4 regions of the Methylocystis rosea genome follow, and region 1 is predicted to be linked to each of the others. Evidence: predicted binding sites of a transcription regulator. Region 1 holds the regulator's gene; each other region holds the start of a gene.
The links. Region 1 encodes LexA, which represses DNA repair genes until DNA is damaged. Its sites were predicted from a motif close to TGTTCNNNNTGTGTTCNG; they were not measured.
Positions count from the first base shown of each region.

Region 2: the regulator LexA is predicted to act here: its motif matches at 2,437-2,454, upstream of EHO51_RS11025 (YifB family Mg chelatase-like AAA ATPase).
Region 3: the regulator LexA is predicted to act here: its motif matches at 2,085-2,102, upstream of ssb (single-stranded DNA-binding protein).
Region 4: the regulator LexA is predicted to act here: its motif matches at 2,346-2,363, upstream of recA (recombinase RecA).

Region 1 covers NZ_CP034086.1:1,558,411-1,562,621, reverse strand. Annotated here, with positions in the region: gene EHO51_RS07585 (ComEC/Rec2 family competence protein) at 1-2,193, shown strand, start outside; gene lexA (transcriptional repressor LexA) at 2,306-3,016, opposite strand; gene gltX (glutamate--tRNA ligase) at 3,235-4,211, shown strand, end outside.
Region 2 covers NZ_CP034086.1:2,272,886-2,277,096, reverse strand. Annotated here, with positions in the region: gene EHO51_RS11040 (beta strand repeat-containing protein) at 1-1,395, shown strand, start outside; gene EHO51_RS11035 (hypothetical protein) at 1,399-1,989, shown strand; gene EHO51_RS11030 (GCG_CRPN prefix-to-repeats domain-containing protein) at 2,054-2,314, opposite strand; gene EHO51_RS11025 (YifB family Mg chelatase-like AAA ATPase) at 2,524-4,062, shown strand; gene EHO51_RS11020 (ATP-binding protein) at 4,072-4,211, shown strand, end outside.
Region 3 covers NZ_CP034086.1:733,974-738,184, forward strand. Annotated here, with positions in the region: gene lpxA (acyl-ACP--UDP-N-acetylglucosamine O-acyltransferase) at 1-319, shown strand, start outside; gene lpxB (lipid-A-disaccharide synthase) at 316-1,458, shown strand; gene ssb (single-stranded DNA-binding protein) at 1,472-1,975, opposite strand; gene dctA (C4-dicarboxylate transporter DctA) at 2,191-3,504, opposite strand; gene EHO51_RS03415 (hypothetical protein) at 3,676-4,211, shown strand, end outside.
Region 4 covers NZ_CP034086.1:2,231,434-2,235,644, reverse strand. Annotated here, with positions in the region: gene alaS (alanine--tRNA ligase) at 1-843, opposite strand, end outside; gene recA (recombinase RecA) at 1,135-2,208, opposite strand; gene EHO51_RS10820 (hypothetical protein) at 2,606-3,091, opposite strand; gene EHO51_RS10815 (hypothetical protein) at 3,453-4,211, shown strand, end outside.

The sequences.
Region 1 (4,211 bases):
CGGGTGCGAGGATTGGCCGAGGCCTTGCGCACGGCGCTGGAGCAGGAGCGGGCGCTACGCCGTCCGTTTCTCTGGCTGGTCGTCGCGTCAGGCGGCGGCGTCGTGCTCTATTTCTCGGCCGAGCGTGAACCTTCGCTGGCGCTTTGCCTTTGCGCGCTCGCCGCCTTTGCAATCTTGGCCGCGCTTACGCGCCGGCACGCCCGCGCCCATGCGCTTTTCCTGACGCTCGCTTTCATCGCCCTTGGCTTTGCGTCGGGCGCCTGGCGGACGGCGCGCGTCGCGGCGCCGATCGTTCCACGCGTCGGCATCGGTGAGCTGACCGGCTTCGTCGAGGAGGTGGATCTACGCCGGGCCGGCGCGCGCTTTATCCTGCGCGTCGCGAGCGCCGAAGGCTTTCCAGACGACATCGTTCCCTCCCGCGTGCGTCTGACGACGCGCGGCGAGCCGAATTTTTCGGCCGGCGACTTCATCGCCTTCAAGGCGCGGCTGATGCCGCCGGCGCGGGCGGCGCTCCCCGGGGGCTATGATTTCGCGCGGGACGCATTTTTTGCGCGCATCGGCGCGGTCGGCAACGCGCTTGGACGAATCGAGACGATGTCACCGCCCGAACCGGCGCCATTTTCGCTGCGTTTCTTCGCGCACGTCGACCATATGCGCAACGCCCTGGCGATGCGCGTCTATCGAATCATCGAAGGCGACGCCGGCGCGATCGCCGCCGCGATGGTGACGGGCAAGCGCGACCTGCTGTCGGAAGACGCCAAGAGCCTCATCCGCCGGGCCGGAATTTTTCACATCATCACCATTTCCGGCGTTCAGATGACGCTCGTCGCCGGCATCTTCTTCGTCGGCTTTCGGCGCCTGTTGGCGACGTCGCAAACGCTCGCTCTGAATTATCCGATCAAGAAATGGGCGGCGGCGCTCGCCATGCTCGGCGCCATTCTCTACGACATCGGCACGGGCTCGCGCGTCGGCACCGAGCGCGCGCTAGTGATGACTCTCATCATGCTTGCGGCGGTTCTCTTCGATCGGCCGTCGCTGTCGATGCGCAATCTGGCGCTTGCCGCGCTCTTCATCATCGCTTTCGAGCCGGAGGCGTTGCTCGGCGCAAGCTTTCAGCTCTCCTTCGCGGCGGTGGCGGCCTTGATCGCGGTGTACGAATGGCGCGGCGAATATCTCGCGAAGCGCCGCATCGACGATCGCGCGCCGCAAGGGCGATGGGGCGCGCTCCGTGAAAGCGTCGCCGAGCGCCTGCTGCACGGACCGGGCGCGGCGATCTTCGCAACGCTATGTGCGACCTCGGCGACCGCTTCCTTCATGGCGAATGATTTTCATGAGCTCAGCCCCTATGTGCTGATAGGCAATCCGCTGACGTTGGCGATCATCGAATTCTTCGCCGTTCCCTGCGCGCTCGTCGGCGCCGCGCTTTACCCCCTGGGCCTCGACGGCTTCATCTGGCGCTATCTCAAGCTCGGCATCGACCTCGTGACCTATCTCGCCGGGCTGATCGCCAGCGCGCCCGGCGCGAGCCTGCCGGTCAAAGCCTTTGCGCCCTGGGCGATCCTGTTCCTTTCGCTTGCGGTCCTGTCGCTCGTGCTATGGCGCACTTGGGCGTGGCGCGCGCTCGCCATTCCTCTCGCCTTGATCGGACTGATGGGCGCGAGGAGCGGCGCGCCGTTTGATCTGGCCGTGCCGGCGACCGGAGAATCGGCGGCGCTGCGCCTGCCGTCCGGACAGCTCGCCGTCCTGGGGCAAAAACCGAGCGCTTTCGCCGCGGAACAATGGTTGCGCGCGGACGGCGACGCGCGCCAGTCCGCGGATGCGAGGAGCGGCGTCGCCTGCGACGACACGGGTTGCGTGGCGAAGGCCGTCAACGGCCGCTTTGTCGCGCTCGTCGCCGGGCGCGGCGGCTTCTTCGAAGACTGCGCGCGCGCCGCCGTCATCGTGACGCCGCTCTACGCGCCGTTAGGCTGTGCGGCGGAAATCGTGATCGATCGCCGCAGACTGTCCGAAACAGGGGCAGTGGCTTTGAGGTTCAAGGCGGAGGGCGTCGAATGGACGACGGCGCGCGCGATCGACGAGGATCGGCCCTGGTCGCCGGCGCCCCGCAATCGCCGCGCATCCGGATTTACCGCGCCGCTGAGCGATGAAGAGCGCAGCGCGGAAGATGCGCGCGCAATGGAGCCGCTTGAGTAGGGCGGAGCAATTCACGCGTCATTGCGAGGAGCGTAGCGACGAAGCAATCCAGGGGGAGGCCTCAAAGCGCTGGATTGCTTCGCTTCGCTCGCAATGACGGCGTTGCCAGAAACTAATATTTCCGCAGAAGGCTCACGAGCCTGCCCTGAATGCGCACGCGATCGGGGCCGAAGATCCGCGTCTCATAGGCGGGATTGGCGGCCTCCAACGCGATCGAGGCGCCGCGCTTGCGCAGGCGTTTCAGCGTCGCTTCCTCATCGTCGATCAGCGCCACGACGATGTCGCCGGTGTCGGCGCTGTCCTGCTTGCGGATCACGACCGTATCGCCGTCGAGAATTCCGGCTTCGATCATCGAATCGCCGCGCACTTCGAGCGCGAAGTGCTCGCCGCTCGAGAGCAGGTCGGGCGGCAGGCTGATGGTGTGGCTACGATTCTGGATGGCGGAGATCGGCGTGCCGGCGGCGATGCGCCCCATGACCGGAATGGCGACCTGACGTTCGCTTTCGTCCTCAAAACGTTCGCTGAGCGGCCGGACGCGCCCGAGATTCCCCTCGATGACGGACGGCGAGAACTTGCCGTTGCGCCCGCCCGCGGTGCGCGGCGTGGCCGATTCAGGTAGACGCAGAACTTCGAGCGCGCGGGCGCGATTGGGCAGGCGGCGGATGAATCCGCGTTCCTCAAGTGCGAGAATCAGCCGATGAATCCCCGACTTTGACCGCAGGTCGAGTGCGTCCTTCATCTCGTCGAAGGACGGCGGCACGCCCGACTCCTTCAGACGTTCATGAATGAAGCGCAATAGATCGTTTTGTTTTTTGGTCAGCATCGCCGCACCGCCCCGCAAGCCGAATCGTTGATTTTGGCTGAGCCGCAGCTTCTGGCTCGATAACCTAAACAAATCATGAACAGAACGATATCGGTTCTTACTGCGTTCCGCAAGCCATATGTTCACGCTTTGGTTAAACCATCATCGTGACGATCTATGTTCGCTTCGCGTGCGCCGTGTTAGACGGGCCGACCCAAATCGAGGAATTCGCCGCGCTCATGTCACAGGTCGTCACCCGCTTCGCTCCGTCGCCCACCGGCTTTCTGCACATCGGCGGGGCGCGCACGGCGCTGTTCAACTGGCTTTACGCTAAGAAGCACGGCGGCCGGATGATGCTGCGTATCGAAGACACCGACCGCGAGCGCTCCACGCAAGCGGCGATCGGCGCCATCATCGATGGCCTGCAGTGGCTCGGCCTCGAATGGGACGGCGACATCGTCTACCAGTCCGCGCGCGCCACGCGCCATGCCGAGGTCGCCGAAGAGCTGCTGGCGCAGGGACACGCCTATCGCTGCTACGCCACGGCGCAGGAGCTCGAGGAGATGCGCGAGAAGGCCAAGGCGGAAAAGCGCCCTTGGCGCTACGACGGCCGCTGGCGCGATCGCGATCCCTCGGAGGCGCCCGCCGGCGCGCCCTATGTCGTGCGCATCAAGGCGCCCCAGGACGGCGAGACGATCGTCGACGACGCCGTGCAGGGACGCGTCGTCTTCCAGAACAAGGATCTTGACGATTTCATTCTGCTGCGATCGGACGGCGCGCCGACCTACATGCTCGCGGTCGTCGTCGACGATCACGACATGGGCGTCACGCAGATCATTCGCGGCGACGATCATCTCACCAATGCTGGGCGACAGACGCATATCTATCAGGCGATGGGTTGGACGATTCCGGCCTTCGCGCATATTCCGCTGATTCACGGACCGGACGGCGCCAAGCTTTCGAAGCGCCATGGCGCGCTCGGCGTCGACGCCTACCGCGCGATGGGCTATTTGCCGGCGGCGCTGCGCAACTATCTCGTTCGATTGGGGTGGTCGCAGGGCGACAAGGAGTTCTTCACGACGCCGGAGATGGTCGAGTCGTTCGATCTTTCGCAGGTGCACCGTTCGCCGGCGCGTTTCGATTTCGCCAAGCTTGAAAATATGAACGGCCATTATCTGCGCGATAGCGATGATGACGAGCTGTTGGACTTGCTCAT
Region 2 (4,211 bases), 710 kb from region 1:
TCCAAGAACCTCGTGATCGGCGACAAGTCCACCAGCACCGGCAACACCAACGCGGTCATCGGCGACAACTCCAGCGCGTTCGGCACGGTCAACGGCGTGGCGGGCGACAACTCCGCGGCCTTCGGCGCCTTCAACGGCGTGATTGGCGACGGGTCGCACGCGGTTGGCACGCTGAACGGCGTGATCGGCGACGGCTCGAATGCGGTCGGCACGATTAACGGCGTCATCGGCAAAGGCTCGAATGCGGTCGGCACCGTCAACGGCGTGATCGGCGACGGCTCCAACTCGGTCGGAACGTTCAACGCCGTCATCGGCGATAAGTCCACCGCGGTCGGCAACACCAACTTCGTGGCTGCCGACACCGCCCAGGCCTTCGGCTCTGGCAACTTTGTCATCGGCGACAAGGGCACCGCCGTCGGCACGAATAACGCCGCGATTGGCAAGAATTCGTTTGCCGCCGGCGTGGGTTCGAAGGCGATCGGCACGAACGCCGTCGCCATCGGAAACAACGCCCAGGCGGGCGCGAAGGGAGCTAACGCGATCGCGATCGGCACGAACGCGAAAGCCACTGACTCGGTCGCGATTGGTTTGAACTCGACCGCGTCGAACGGCGGCACGGCCGTGGGCGATTTCTCGACCGCGACGGGCCCTCTCTCGAACGCCTATGGCTTCGGCTCTAAGTCGACCGGCTTTGGTTCCTCGGCGACCGGCGCGTTCTCGAACGCGAGCGGCGTTGCCGCCACGGCCTCCGGCACGGGCTCGAACGCCAGTGGGTTCGGCTCCACCGCGACTGGCGCGTTCTCGAACGCCAGCGGCGTGGCTTCCACGGCCATGGGCGTCGGCTCCAACGCTTCGGGCTTCGGCTCGACGGCGGTCGGCGCCGGCTCCTCGGCTGCATTTGCGGGCTCGACCGCTCTCGGCGCGGGCGCAGTCGCCAACGCTCCGGGCCAGATCATGCTCGGCACGGCGGCCAACACCTACCAGGCGCCTGGCATCACCTCTGCCGCGAGCCTGGCCTCGCAGGTTGGCGTGACCAAGTTCACCACCACGGACGCCCAGGGTCATCTCGCGACTTCGGCCTTCGGTCCGCAGGACATCCAAGGTCTGCAGGCCGGCGTCCTTGGCCTGTCGCAGAGCGTGTATGACCTCGGCAGAGGGGTGCAACGCGGTTACGAGGGCACGGCCGTCGCCGTCGCGCTCGGCGGCGCCAGCTACCTGCCGGACAACAAGTTCTTCTCGGTCACCGGCAACTTCGGCACCTTCCGTGGTCAATACGGCCTTGCCGCTCAGGCGCAATTGCGCTTGAACGAATGGGCGGTGGTCAATGCCGGCATCGGCGCGGGCCTCAAATACGGCGGCGTCGCCGGCCGTGCGGGCGTGACCCTGGCTTGGTGATCCATGATCGTGAAGGTCAAGACAATACTGCTCGCGGCCCTAGTGGCCGCGAGTTTTTTTCCGACGATGGCTTCGGCGCAGTCGCCTAAGCCGGCGCCTAAGCCTGGGACCTCAAGGCCGGCGCAAGCGCCCAGGCCCGCCGAGATCGACAAGAACGGGGTGCTGATTCTGGTCCGCTCGACTCTGCTCGCGCTCGATCAGGCCAACAAAACCGGCAATTATACGGTGCTGCGCGACCTCGGAGCCCCCGGCTTCCAGACGAACACGGCCGCCCGGCTCGCGGAAATCTTCGCCTATCAGCGCAACCAAAATCTCGACCTCTCCGGCGTCGCCGTCTTGGAGCCGCAGCTCAGCATGCTGCCGCAAATCGAGTCGACCGGCATGATGCACATGTCAGGGTTTTTCCCCTCCGTGCCGACGCAGATCCGTTTCGAACTGCTCTATGCGCCGGTCCAAGGTCAGTGGAAGCTGTTCGGCCTCTCGGTTTCGCTGGGATCTTCAGCGCCGGTGGCGCCGAGCGACGCGCCAGCCCCGAGCGCCGCGGAACAGCCAAGAGGCGGGACAGGACTTCGCCCCTCCGGGCAAAAGCCCTGAGGGCATTAGGGAGCGGCCTCGCCGAGGCGCCGGGACGGTTCGCCGTCCCGGCTTGTCACTGAACTTAATAATTTGGCCAGCAGCGGCGGCCGTAGGGGCCGAGATGGAAGCCTGGCGGGCAGGCGCGACCGACGCCGTATCCGCCCCACTGTCCGCCCCAGCGGCAGCCGCCATAGGGACCGCGATGGCCGTAAGGCCCGCAACCGCCATAAACTTGCACGATCGGCGCGCTCGCCGTCTCACTTGGCGCGAGCGGCATGGCGGCCTGGGCAGGGGCAGCCACAGCGGCCGCGAAAACCAGCGCGAGACCCGTCCTCAATTTCATCTCCAATCTCCTCCTTAGACCAGATTAACGCGCGGCTGGCGCGCCGCGCCCTCAGAATATCAGCGCGTGAACCGAAACTTGGCAATTGCAATCTGCGATCTAGGTTAGTGCTGGCGCGGCTATGTTCATATAATGTTCTTGCGCTGAAATCGCGCGGCAGTTAAGCTGTCGACGATAATTTGCGCAAAAGAATTTCTCGGGAGCGCGCGATGGCGGTGAGGGTGGCGACGGTCGCGTTCGAAGGCGTCGAGGCCCGTCCCGTCGACGTCCAAGTGCAGATTTCGAGCGGCGCGGTCGTCTTCAACGTCGTCGGCCTCGCCGATAAGGCCGTCGCCGAGTCGCGCGAGCGAGTGCGCGCGGCGCTGATCGCTTCCGGTCTGGCGCTGCCGGCGAAAAGAATCACCGTCAATCTCGCTCCCGCCGACATGCCCAAAGAGGGAAGCCACTATGACGTGCCGATCGCGCTTGGCGTGATGGCCGCCATTGGAGCCATTCCCTCCGACGCGCTGGAAGGATTCGTCGTGCTTGGCGAACTTGCGCTCGACGGAACGCTGACGCCGACGGCGGGAGTCCTGCCGGCGGCGGTGGCCGCCAACGCCCGGGGCTTGGGACTGATCTGTCCGAGCGAATGCGGGCCGGAAGCGGCCTGGGCGTCGAGCGATATGGAGGTGATCGCGCCGCGCTCGCTCATCCAACTCGTCAATCACATCAAGGGCGCGCAGGTTCTAGCCCGGCCTGAGCCGGCGGTGCGCAGGCTCGCCGCCGATCAGCCCGACCTTTCCGACATCAAGGGACAGGAGACCGCCAAGCGCGCGCTCGAAATCGCCGCCGCCGGCGGCCACAACCTTCTGATGAGCGGCCCTCCGGGCGCGGGAAAATCGATGCTCGCCGCGCGGCTGCCGTCGATCCTGCCGCCGTTGACCCCGCGGGAATTGCTCGAAGTCTCGATGGTTCATTCGGTGGCGGGACAGATTGCGGGAGGCGAACTGACCGACCGGCGGCCATTTCGCGCGCCCCACCATTCCGCCTCGATGCCGGCGCTGGTCGGCGGCGGCTCCCATGCAAAGCCTGGCGAGATTTCGCTTGCGCATAACGGGGTCCTTTTTCTCGACGAATTGCCCGAGTTTCAACCGCAAGTGCTGGACAGCCTGCGTCAGCCGCTCGAGACCGGCGAGGTGGCGGTGTCGCGCGCCAATCATCGCGCCGTCTACCCAGCGCGCTTTCAGCTTGTGGCGGCGATGAATCCCTGCCGTTGCGGTCATGCGATGGATCCGGGCTACGCCTGCAAGCGCCAGCCCAATGAACGCTGCGTCGCGCAATATCAGGCGCGGCTTTCGGGACCGCTGCTCGACCGTTTCGATGTGCAGATCGAAGTGCCGGCGGTGACCGCCGCCGATCTCGTGTTGCCGCCGCCGTGCGAGGGTTCGCGCCAGGTCGCGGCGCGCGTCGCGCGCGCGCGCGAGATTCAGCGCGCCCGCTACGATGCGCTCTCGTTGCCAAGGGTCGCCGCCAACGCCGCCGCGCCGGCGGCGGTGATCGAGCGCGCGGCGCGTCTCGACGCTGCGGGCACAGCGCTGATTCGGGACGCGTCGGAGCGCTTCGGCCTCACGGCGCGCGGGTTTCACAGGGTCTTGAAGCTCGCGCGCACCATCGCCGATCTCGACGGCGCTGAATCCGTCGGCCGACCGCATCTCGCGGAAGCGCTTTCCTATCGCGCGGGACTTGCGTTCGGGCGCCTTGCGGCCTGATATGGGCGCATGTCCTTAAACCATATTGTGATTTTGGTCGTGGCGCAGCTCGTCATTCTGTTGCTGGCGGCGTCCATTTACATTGCTCTGCGCGGGCGTGGCCGCGAAAATGTCGAGGCCGAGCTCGAATCGCTGCGCGATGAAATTTG
Region 3 (4,211 bases), 820 kb from region 1:
CGCGCATGCTTTCGTCGGCGGCCTCTCCGGCGTTGAAGGCGACGTCATCCCCTTTACGCTCGCGTCGGGCAACCGCGCCCATCTTTTCGGCCTCAACCGCGTCGGCCTGCAGCGGCGCGGTTTTGCGCCGGAGCGCATCGAGCGGCTACGCCGGGCGTATGGCCTGCTCTTCGCACGAGAGGCGCGCGCGCTGAGCGAACGCATCGACCGTCTGTCGCGAGATTTCGCGGATGACGCAGACGTTGCGGCGATCGTTGAATTTTTGCGGGCGCCTTCGACGCGGCCGCTTTGCGCGCCTCGCGCGCGCGCTGAACCATGAGCGCGCCGCGCATCTTCCTTGTCGCTGGCGAAGCCTCTGGCGATCAACTCGGCGCAGCGCTGATGCGGGCTTTGCGCGCCGCGCGTCCGGAGGCCGTTTTCGCCGGCGTCGGAGGCGAGGCGATGGCGCGCGAGGGCCTCGTTTCGCTGTTTCCGCTCGAAGACATCGCGGTGATGGGCCTCATTCCGGTCTTAGCGCGGCTGCCGCGCCTTGTCCGGCGCATCGCCCAGACGGCGCGAGCGGTCGTCGATCAGGCGCCGGACTGTCTCGTCATCATCGACGCGCCGGATTTTACCCATCGCGTCGCGCGTCGCGTGCGGGCCGCCCGACCTGACCTGCCGATCATCGATTACGTCAGCCCGACCGTATGGGCGTGGCGGCCCGGCCGCGCGCGCGCCATGCGCGACTATGTCGATTGCCTGCTGGCGCTGCTGCCCTTCGAGCCGCAGGCGCATGTTCGCCTTGGCGGGCCGCGATGCGTCTATGTCGGCCATCCGCTCGTCGAGCGGCTCGACGAGCTGACGCGGCCTTCTCACGATCGCGGCGCGGCGCGGTCGCTGCTCGTTCTGCCCGGGTCGCGTCTGGCGGAAGTGCGGCGCATGACGCCGATTTACGGCGAGGCCCTCGAACTTCTTTTGCGCGAACGCGCCGACTTCGAGGTCGTCATTCCTGTCGCGCCGAATGTTGAGAAGACCTTGCGACGTGAACTGCGGGGATGGCCGCTGACGCCGCGTCTGATTGGCCAGGCGGAGAAATTCGCCGCGTTCCGAAATGCACGCGCCGCGCTTGTGACGTCCGGCGTCGCGACGCTGGAGCTTGCGCTCGCCGGAGTTCCGATGGCTGTCGCCTATAAGGTCTCGCGCGTCGAATCGTTGCTGCGCTTTCTCGTCAAAGTCGAATCGATCGTGCTGCCCAATCTCGTCATCGGCGAGAATATTGTGCCGGAATTCCTGCAGGAGGCGGCGACGCCGCGCGCGCTCGCCGAGGCGCTGAGGCCGCTCTTGCGCGAGAGCGCCGCGCGCGAAGCGCAGCTCGCGGCCTTCAAGCGCGTCCGCACGCGCCTGCTCGAGACAGGTCGAACGCCGAGCGCTCGGGCGGCCGACATCATCCTCCAATATGCGTCGCACGGTCGCTCTTAGAGCGCGTCTGGGATCAGAAGGGAATGTCGTCGTCGAGTTGGTCGGAGAGCTTGCCGGCCGGGGCGGGACGCCGCTCGGCGGGACCGCGCTCCATCGGCGAGGAGCGGCCAAAGGATCCGCCGCTCTGGCTGTAGCCGCTGTCGTAGTCGCCCTCGCTGCGTCCGCCCTTGCTGTCGAGCAGAGTCAGCTCGCCGCGAAAACGCTGCAGCACGACATCGGTCGCCTTGCGCTGATTGCCGTCCTTGTCAGTATATTCGCGGGTCTGCAACTGGCCTTCGAGATAGATCTTGGAGCCCTTGCGGCAGTATTGCTCGGCGATCTTCCCGAGATTTTCGTTGAAGATCGACACATTGTGCCACTCGGTGCGATCTTTGCGCTCGCCGGTGTTCTTATCGCGCCAGGACTCGGTGGTCGCCACCGAGAAGGAGACGACGCGATCGCCGGACGGCAGCGTCCGCACCTCCGGATCGCGGCCGAGATTGCCGATCAGGATCACCTTGTTGACGCTGCCCGCCATGTCGCTCTCCGCTTGCTTGACGCGTGGCACTCTAGTGCAAAGGCCGGTCCCGGGGGGCGCCGGCTCGGCTTGTCCACAGCTGATGTTGTCGCGCCTCTCGACCCCAGAACGTTCGATTTTTGTTCTAGCAGCGCTCGTAACATCGTGCAAGCACAGCGGAATTTTGTTCTCTTTTTCCGAAGCTTAGCGGTTGCGGGCGGCGGCGGCCCTTGGCCTCACTCCGTCGTGACGCCGATCGCGACATCGGAAGGATCAATCTTGCGTGCGAGCCCTGCGGTCAGCCGTGCGCGGTCCAGCTCGCCCTCCCAGGCGGCGACCACGATGGCGGCGACGCCATTGCCGATGAAATTGGTCAAGGCTCGGCACTCGCTCATGAATTTATCGACGCCGAGCACGAGCGACATGCCTGGGGCCAGCTGCGGATCGACCGCCGTCAAGGTCGCCGCCAAGGTGATGAACCCCGCGCCTGAAACGCCGCTCGCGCCTTTTGACGTTAGCATGGCGACGATGAGGATGGTCGCCTGATGCGACAGATCCAGTTCGACGCCCATCGCGCGCGCGATGAACAGCGTCGTCAGCGTCATATAGATGTTGGTGCCGTCGAGATTGAAGGAATAGCCGGTCGGCACGACGAGTCCGACCACCGACTTAGAGCAGCCGAGCCATTGCAGCTTCTCCATCAGAGCGGGCAGGGCGCTTTCCGACGAGGATGTGCCGAGCACGATGAGCAGCTCGTCGCGCAGATAGGCGATAAGGCTGAAGATGTTGAAACCGGCCGCGCGCGCGATGGCACCCAGCACGAAGACGACGAAGAGCCCGGCCGTGAGATAGAACAGACCGACGAGTCCGGCGAGCGACAGAAGCGCGGCTGAGCCATATTTCGCCACCGTATAGGCCATGGCGCCGAAGGCGCCGATCGGCGCCGCCTTCATGATGATGGCGATGACGCCGAACATGGCGTGGCCGACGTCGTCGATGATCACCCGCAGCGCGCGGCCGCGCTCGCCGAGCGCTAAGAGCGCGAAGCCGAAGAGCAGCGAGAACAACAGGACCTGTAGAATATCGCCCTTGGCGAAGGCGCCGATCGCGCTGTCGGGAATGATGTCGAGAAGAAAATCGACGCCGCCGCGCTTTTCCGCGAGCGCCGTATATTTGGCGATGGCGGAAGGGTCGGGTTTTCCGGCGAAGCCGGAGCCGACCTGCGCAAGATTTCCGATCAGCAGGCCGAGCGCGAGGGCGAATGTGGAGACGATCTCGAAATAGAGGAGCGCCTTGAGCCCGACGCGGCCGACTTTGCGCGCGTCCTCGATATGGGCGACGCCGGAGACGACCGTGCAGAAAATGATCGGCGCGATCGCCATTTTGATGAGCTTGACGAAGCCGTCGCCGAGCGCCTTCACCCAGTCCTGCGCGGCGGCGTGCGGCGCCAGCCAGCCGAACAGCGCGCCAAGCGCAATGGCCGCGAGCACCTGGACATAGAGGTGCCGGTAAAAAGGCTTTGCCCTGGATTCGAGATGGCTTTCGGTCATGGGGGATTAGTAGTGGAGACAGACGCCCTGATATGGCTGAGTTAACGCTTTTTTTGGCAAGGTAGCGAGAGGGCATATTATCTGTTCTCTTGACATCAATTTGCCTCAATCTAAAATATGCGAGCATTTCCAGTATTGGTTTGAGTGGAACTTTGACTGGAGTGGTAGGTCATGGCAGCGACGTTTTTGCGCCGGATCGGCGAATCAATTTGGCATGTCGTTACTCAGCGTCTCCTCCAAACGAGGGACCCAGAGAGCCACGATGCGGTTGCGGTAATCGACGGAGCCAACGCTCAAAAGAATGTTCCCCCCAAAGAAACTAGGCTCAGACGAGTAACACGAGTAGCGCACGATCAGTTGATTGGGTTGCCGAAGAACGCGTGGGCTCTTGCGTGGCTGTTACTGCATCGACTTTTCGAAAATTTTAAAGTGCTGATTCATGGTGGCGGTAGCCGGCTACTGGCTGCAGCGCAGATGACGATCATCTTACTCGTGTTGCTGCTCGGGGGCGCATGCCTGTACGTTTTCACTGTTGGCAAGTGGGACGATGCGAAGAAAGACGTTGCTGGCCTGACATGCACTATGCTTGGCGTTTTCTGCCCGCCTACGGTACTTGGTCAATGGAGTTATTGGGCAAGGGGAAGCGACGGTTCTTCTTGGGGCGGTACCATGAATATCGTCCAATTCGAAGGCAGCTATCAAAATGC
Region 4 (4,211 bases), 670 kb from region 1:
GCGTAGATGGTCGGCGATGACGCGATGGCTCGCGCCCTGCGGGCCGTCGACCGCCGCGCCGGTGAAATCGGCGACCGCGCCGGTCAGCGCGCGGAAGAGATCAATGTCGTAGTTGGAGGTCACGCCCTGCATCAGCGCGGCGATGCGCTCCAATCCCATGCCGGTGTCGATCGAGGGGCGCGGCAGCGGCGCGCGTTGTCCCGGCGCCACCTGCTCATATTGCATGAAGACGAGGTTCCAGAACTCCAGGAATCTGTCGCCGTCCTCGTCCGGACTGCCGGGCGGACCGCCTTTGAGCGCCTCGCCCTGGTCGTAGAAGATCTCCGAGCAGGGGCCGCAGGGGCCGGCATCGCCCATGCTCCAGAAATTGTCGGAACTGGCGATGCGGATGATGCGGCTGTCGTTGAAGCCGGCGATCTTTTTCCACAGATCATAGGCCTCGTCGTCGTCGTGATAGACGGTGACGAGCAGCCGATCGACGTTGAGCCCGAATTCGCGCGTGATGAGGTTCCAGGCAAGCTCGATCGCGCCTTCCTTGAAATAGTCGCCGAAGGAGAAATTGCCGAGCATCTCAAAGAAGGTGTGATGGCGCGCGGTGTAGCCGACATTGTCGAGGTCGTTATGCTTGCCGCCGGCGCGCACGCATTTTTGCGCCGAGGCGGCGCGCGCATAGGCGCGCTTTTCGACGCCGGTGAAGACGTTCTTGAATTGCACCATGCCGGCGTTGGTGAACATCAACGTCGGATCATTGTGCGGCACGAGCGACGATGAGGCGACTTTCTCGTGCCCCTTGTGCGCGAAATAGTCGAGGAAGGCGGTGCGGATCTGGTTGACGCCACTCATGCGGTCACGGCTCGCGAATGCGCTCCCGTCGCCGAAGCGGCTTCTGCGCCGATGCGGGAGACGCGTTAAAACAATAACCTGGAGCGGCTTTTCGTTTCAACGAAACAGGCGACGGCCCGAGGTTGCGGCGAAGGCTGCGGCAGGCGGCGCCGTCGCGCGCTTCGTCCTGCGCGATATGACAGTTTCGGGGGGAAACGGCAATGGCGCGGGGGCGCCAGGCCCCCTCGCCAGTTCCAAATCACCGGCGCGCGCAGCGCCGGAAGTGCGATTGCATACGACGCGTAGGGTGGCTTAGGCCTCTCCGGCCTCGTTGTCATCGGGCGCGTCGAGAATACGCTCGGCGATCAGCCCGGCGTTCTCGCGGATCGCCTGTTCGATGCGCTGCGCGGCCTCGGGATTTTGCTTCAAAAAGCTCTTGGCGTTCTCGCGGCCCTGGCCGAGCCTCTGGCTGTCGTAGGAGAACCAGGCGCCCGATTTCTCGACGACGCCGGCCTTGACGCCAAGATCGATCAATTCGCCGAATTTGGAGACGCCTTCGCCATACATGATGTCGAATTCGACCTGTTTGAACGGCGGCGCCACCTTGTTCTTGACCACTTTGACGCGGGTCTGGTTGCCGGTCGTCTCGTCGCGGTCCTTGATCGCGCCGATGCGGCGGATGTCGAGCCGCACCGAGGCGTAGAATTTCAGCGCATTGCCGCCGGTCGTCGTCTCGGGCGAACCGTACATTACGCCGATCTTCATGCGGATCTGATTGATGAAGATGACGAGCGTGTTGGAGCGGGCGATCGAGGCGGTGAGCTTGCGCAGCGCCTGGCTCATCAGCCGCGCCTGCAGGCCGGGCTGCACGTCGCCCATCTCGCCTTCGATTTCGGCGCGGGGCGTCAGCGCCGCGACCGAATCGACGACGAGCACGTCGACGGCGCCCGAGCGCACCAGCGTGTCGGTGATCTCAAGCGCCTGCTCGCCGGTGTCGGGCTGCGAAATCAGGAGATCTTCGAGATTGACGCCGAGCTTGCGGGCGTAGATCGGGTCGAGGGCATGTTCCGCGTCGACAAAGGCGCAGACGCCGCCCAATTTCTGCGCCTCGGCGATGACATGCAGGGTGAGGGTGGTCTTGCCCGAGGATTCCGGCCCGTAAATCTCAACGACGCGGCCGCGGGGCAGGCCGCCGACGCCCAGCGCGATGTCGAGCCCCAGCGAGCCGGTCGAAATCGTCTCGATCTCGACGGCCTTCTGGTTCTTGCCGAGCCGCATGATCGAGCCTTTGCCGAAGGCGCGCTCGATCTGCGACAGCGCGGCGTCGAGCGCCTTGGTCTTGTCCACGGACGTCCCTTCCACGAGGCGGAGATTGGCTTGGCTCACGGCTGAAATTCCTTCTGACACGGTTAGCTAGGCGCGGCAATGCGGCTGCGAGGGGCGGGGCCAAACGCGCCAAGGCGAGAAGGGGGACAGCGCGCTTGACCCTGACCTCCAGTGTGCATGATTTGTTCTTTTTGCCAAGTTCTTTTTTTGTTCGAATTGGAGCGGACATAATTGTTAGTCCTCGGCGGACATCGCTATTTGTCCATCCAAAACCGTGTCTGATTTAAAAACAGGCCACTTAGATTGCGGAACATTGGCGAACCTATTGGCGAAACTCGCGCGTGGCCGCAGAACTTATCAAAACACGTCAAAACAATGAATTATGCAATTTGGATTCGCGAAAGCCTCCCGCCCAGCGAGGCGATTGGCGAACATATTGGCGAAAGTCTCGCCTGCCTTATGCGTCGTCCAAGGGCCCGTTTAACTCGGCTTCACAGATTCGATCATACTTGCTGTCGAGTAAGAGCACGATCATTGATGCAGCGGCTCTTAGAGACTTAAAGTCGCGATCTTCCGCTGGAGGATTTCCAATTTCGATATTCATTCCGCTTTCCCGCGATGTGTTGACGCTCACTGATGGCAGCTTCTGACCTAAAACATCAACCAGGGCAGTCTTTATGTTTTCAACATCAAGCTTCATCCGGCAACCATCCATCGGATACGACCGTGGAATGCGCGCGAACCGACATATTTGCTCGTACAGCGAAAGCGGCATGTCATTTTTATTAAAATAGTTCTGCAATGACCTGTATGGAATATTAAGATCACGCGCTACGTCTGTCAGCTTTACACGTCTTTGCTTCAGAGCGGCCCGCAAATGCTCAACGGTGCGCGTCCCTCCACTCTCAGCCTTGACATAGGCATCGTCAGGTGTATTTTTCATCAATTATGGGCCAAATTTCGCACAACATTCGCCTCACGGTCGCGCCGTCAGAAGATTTGTATCTGATGGTGCGCGCGGGTTTCGTGGCGCAGGGCACAACGCTTAACGCGTGGTGTATCGCTAACGCCCTTAATCGGCAAACCGTTGAACGCTCTCTGCGAGGATATCGGAACGGGATGCGGTCCCACTTGCTTCGAGAGCGTGTTGTTGCCGCCGCGCTTCAAAAGGCGAATGGCGCGCCATGAATGCATTCGTATCGACAGTCGCAATAGCGGAGGCAACAGGTAAAACGAAGCGAGCGATTGAGATTGCAATTTCCCGGATCGTTGCTGGGCAAGCAAGCACTTGGCGCGGAGCCAAGTTGGACATTCGTCAAGTGCACGGTCGCGGCGGGAAGGCTGGCGTTCAATATCAAGTTCGCGTCGACTCCCTTCCAATCGACGTTCAAGACCGCCTGAAGGTCCATTTGAACGGCCCTTCAACGCCCGTTATGCCGCGAACCTTTGCAACCCACTCCGCTGCGGTGCTGGACTGGTTCTCCCGTTTTGTCGAAGAGGTCGAAGCGACGAAGCCGGGCTCCGTCGCCCACGCGAACATCCTTCGCGCATGGAGCGGAAGGCCGCTGCCTGACATCAAGGGCTCGGGCACATTTCGGCGCTACAGCACGCGCTCGCTCAATCGCTTCCTCGCGGACTATCAATGCAACGGCGTCAGAGCATTGTGTCGCGCCAAGCGCAGCGATCACCGGACGAAACGCACGATCGTCACAGTGAAATTCGACGCCTGGGTGCGCGAAGTCGGGTTGGGGAATGAACTGGAGCCCATTGCGGAAGCGCTGAAAACTCGCATTCGCGGCTGGCACAAGGCGTCGGAAGGCATTTCCGCGATCCGTCTGGACGCCGAACGTCACCTTGAGAAGCTCGTCAGGGAGCGCGGCTTCGAGCCGCCGAACGGTGCCTGTGCCATCCCGCTTCACATCGTCAAGGCGGAGAGCAAATACCGCGCCGTCGCCAAATTCAAGAAAGACCGGAAAGCATGGCAGGACAGCGCGCCCGCCATCCGTCGCACGATCGACGGACTGGCGCCGATGGATATCATTGTCGGCGACGTGCATCCGCTC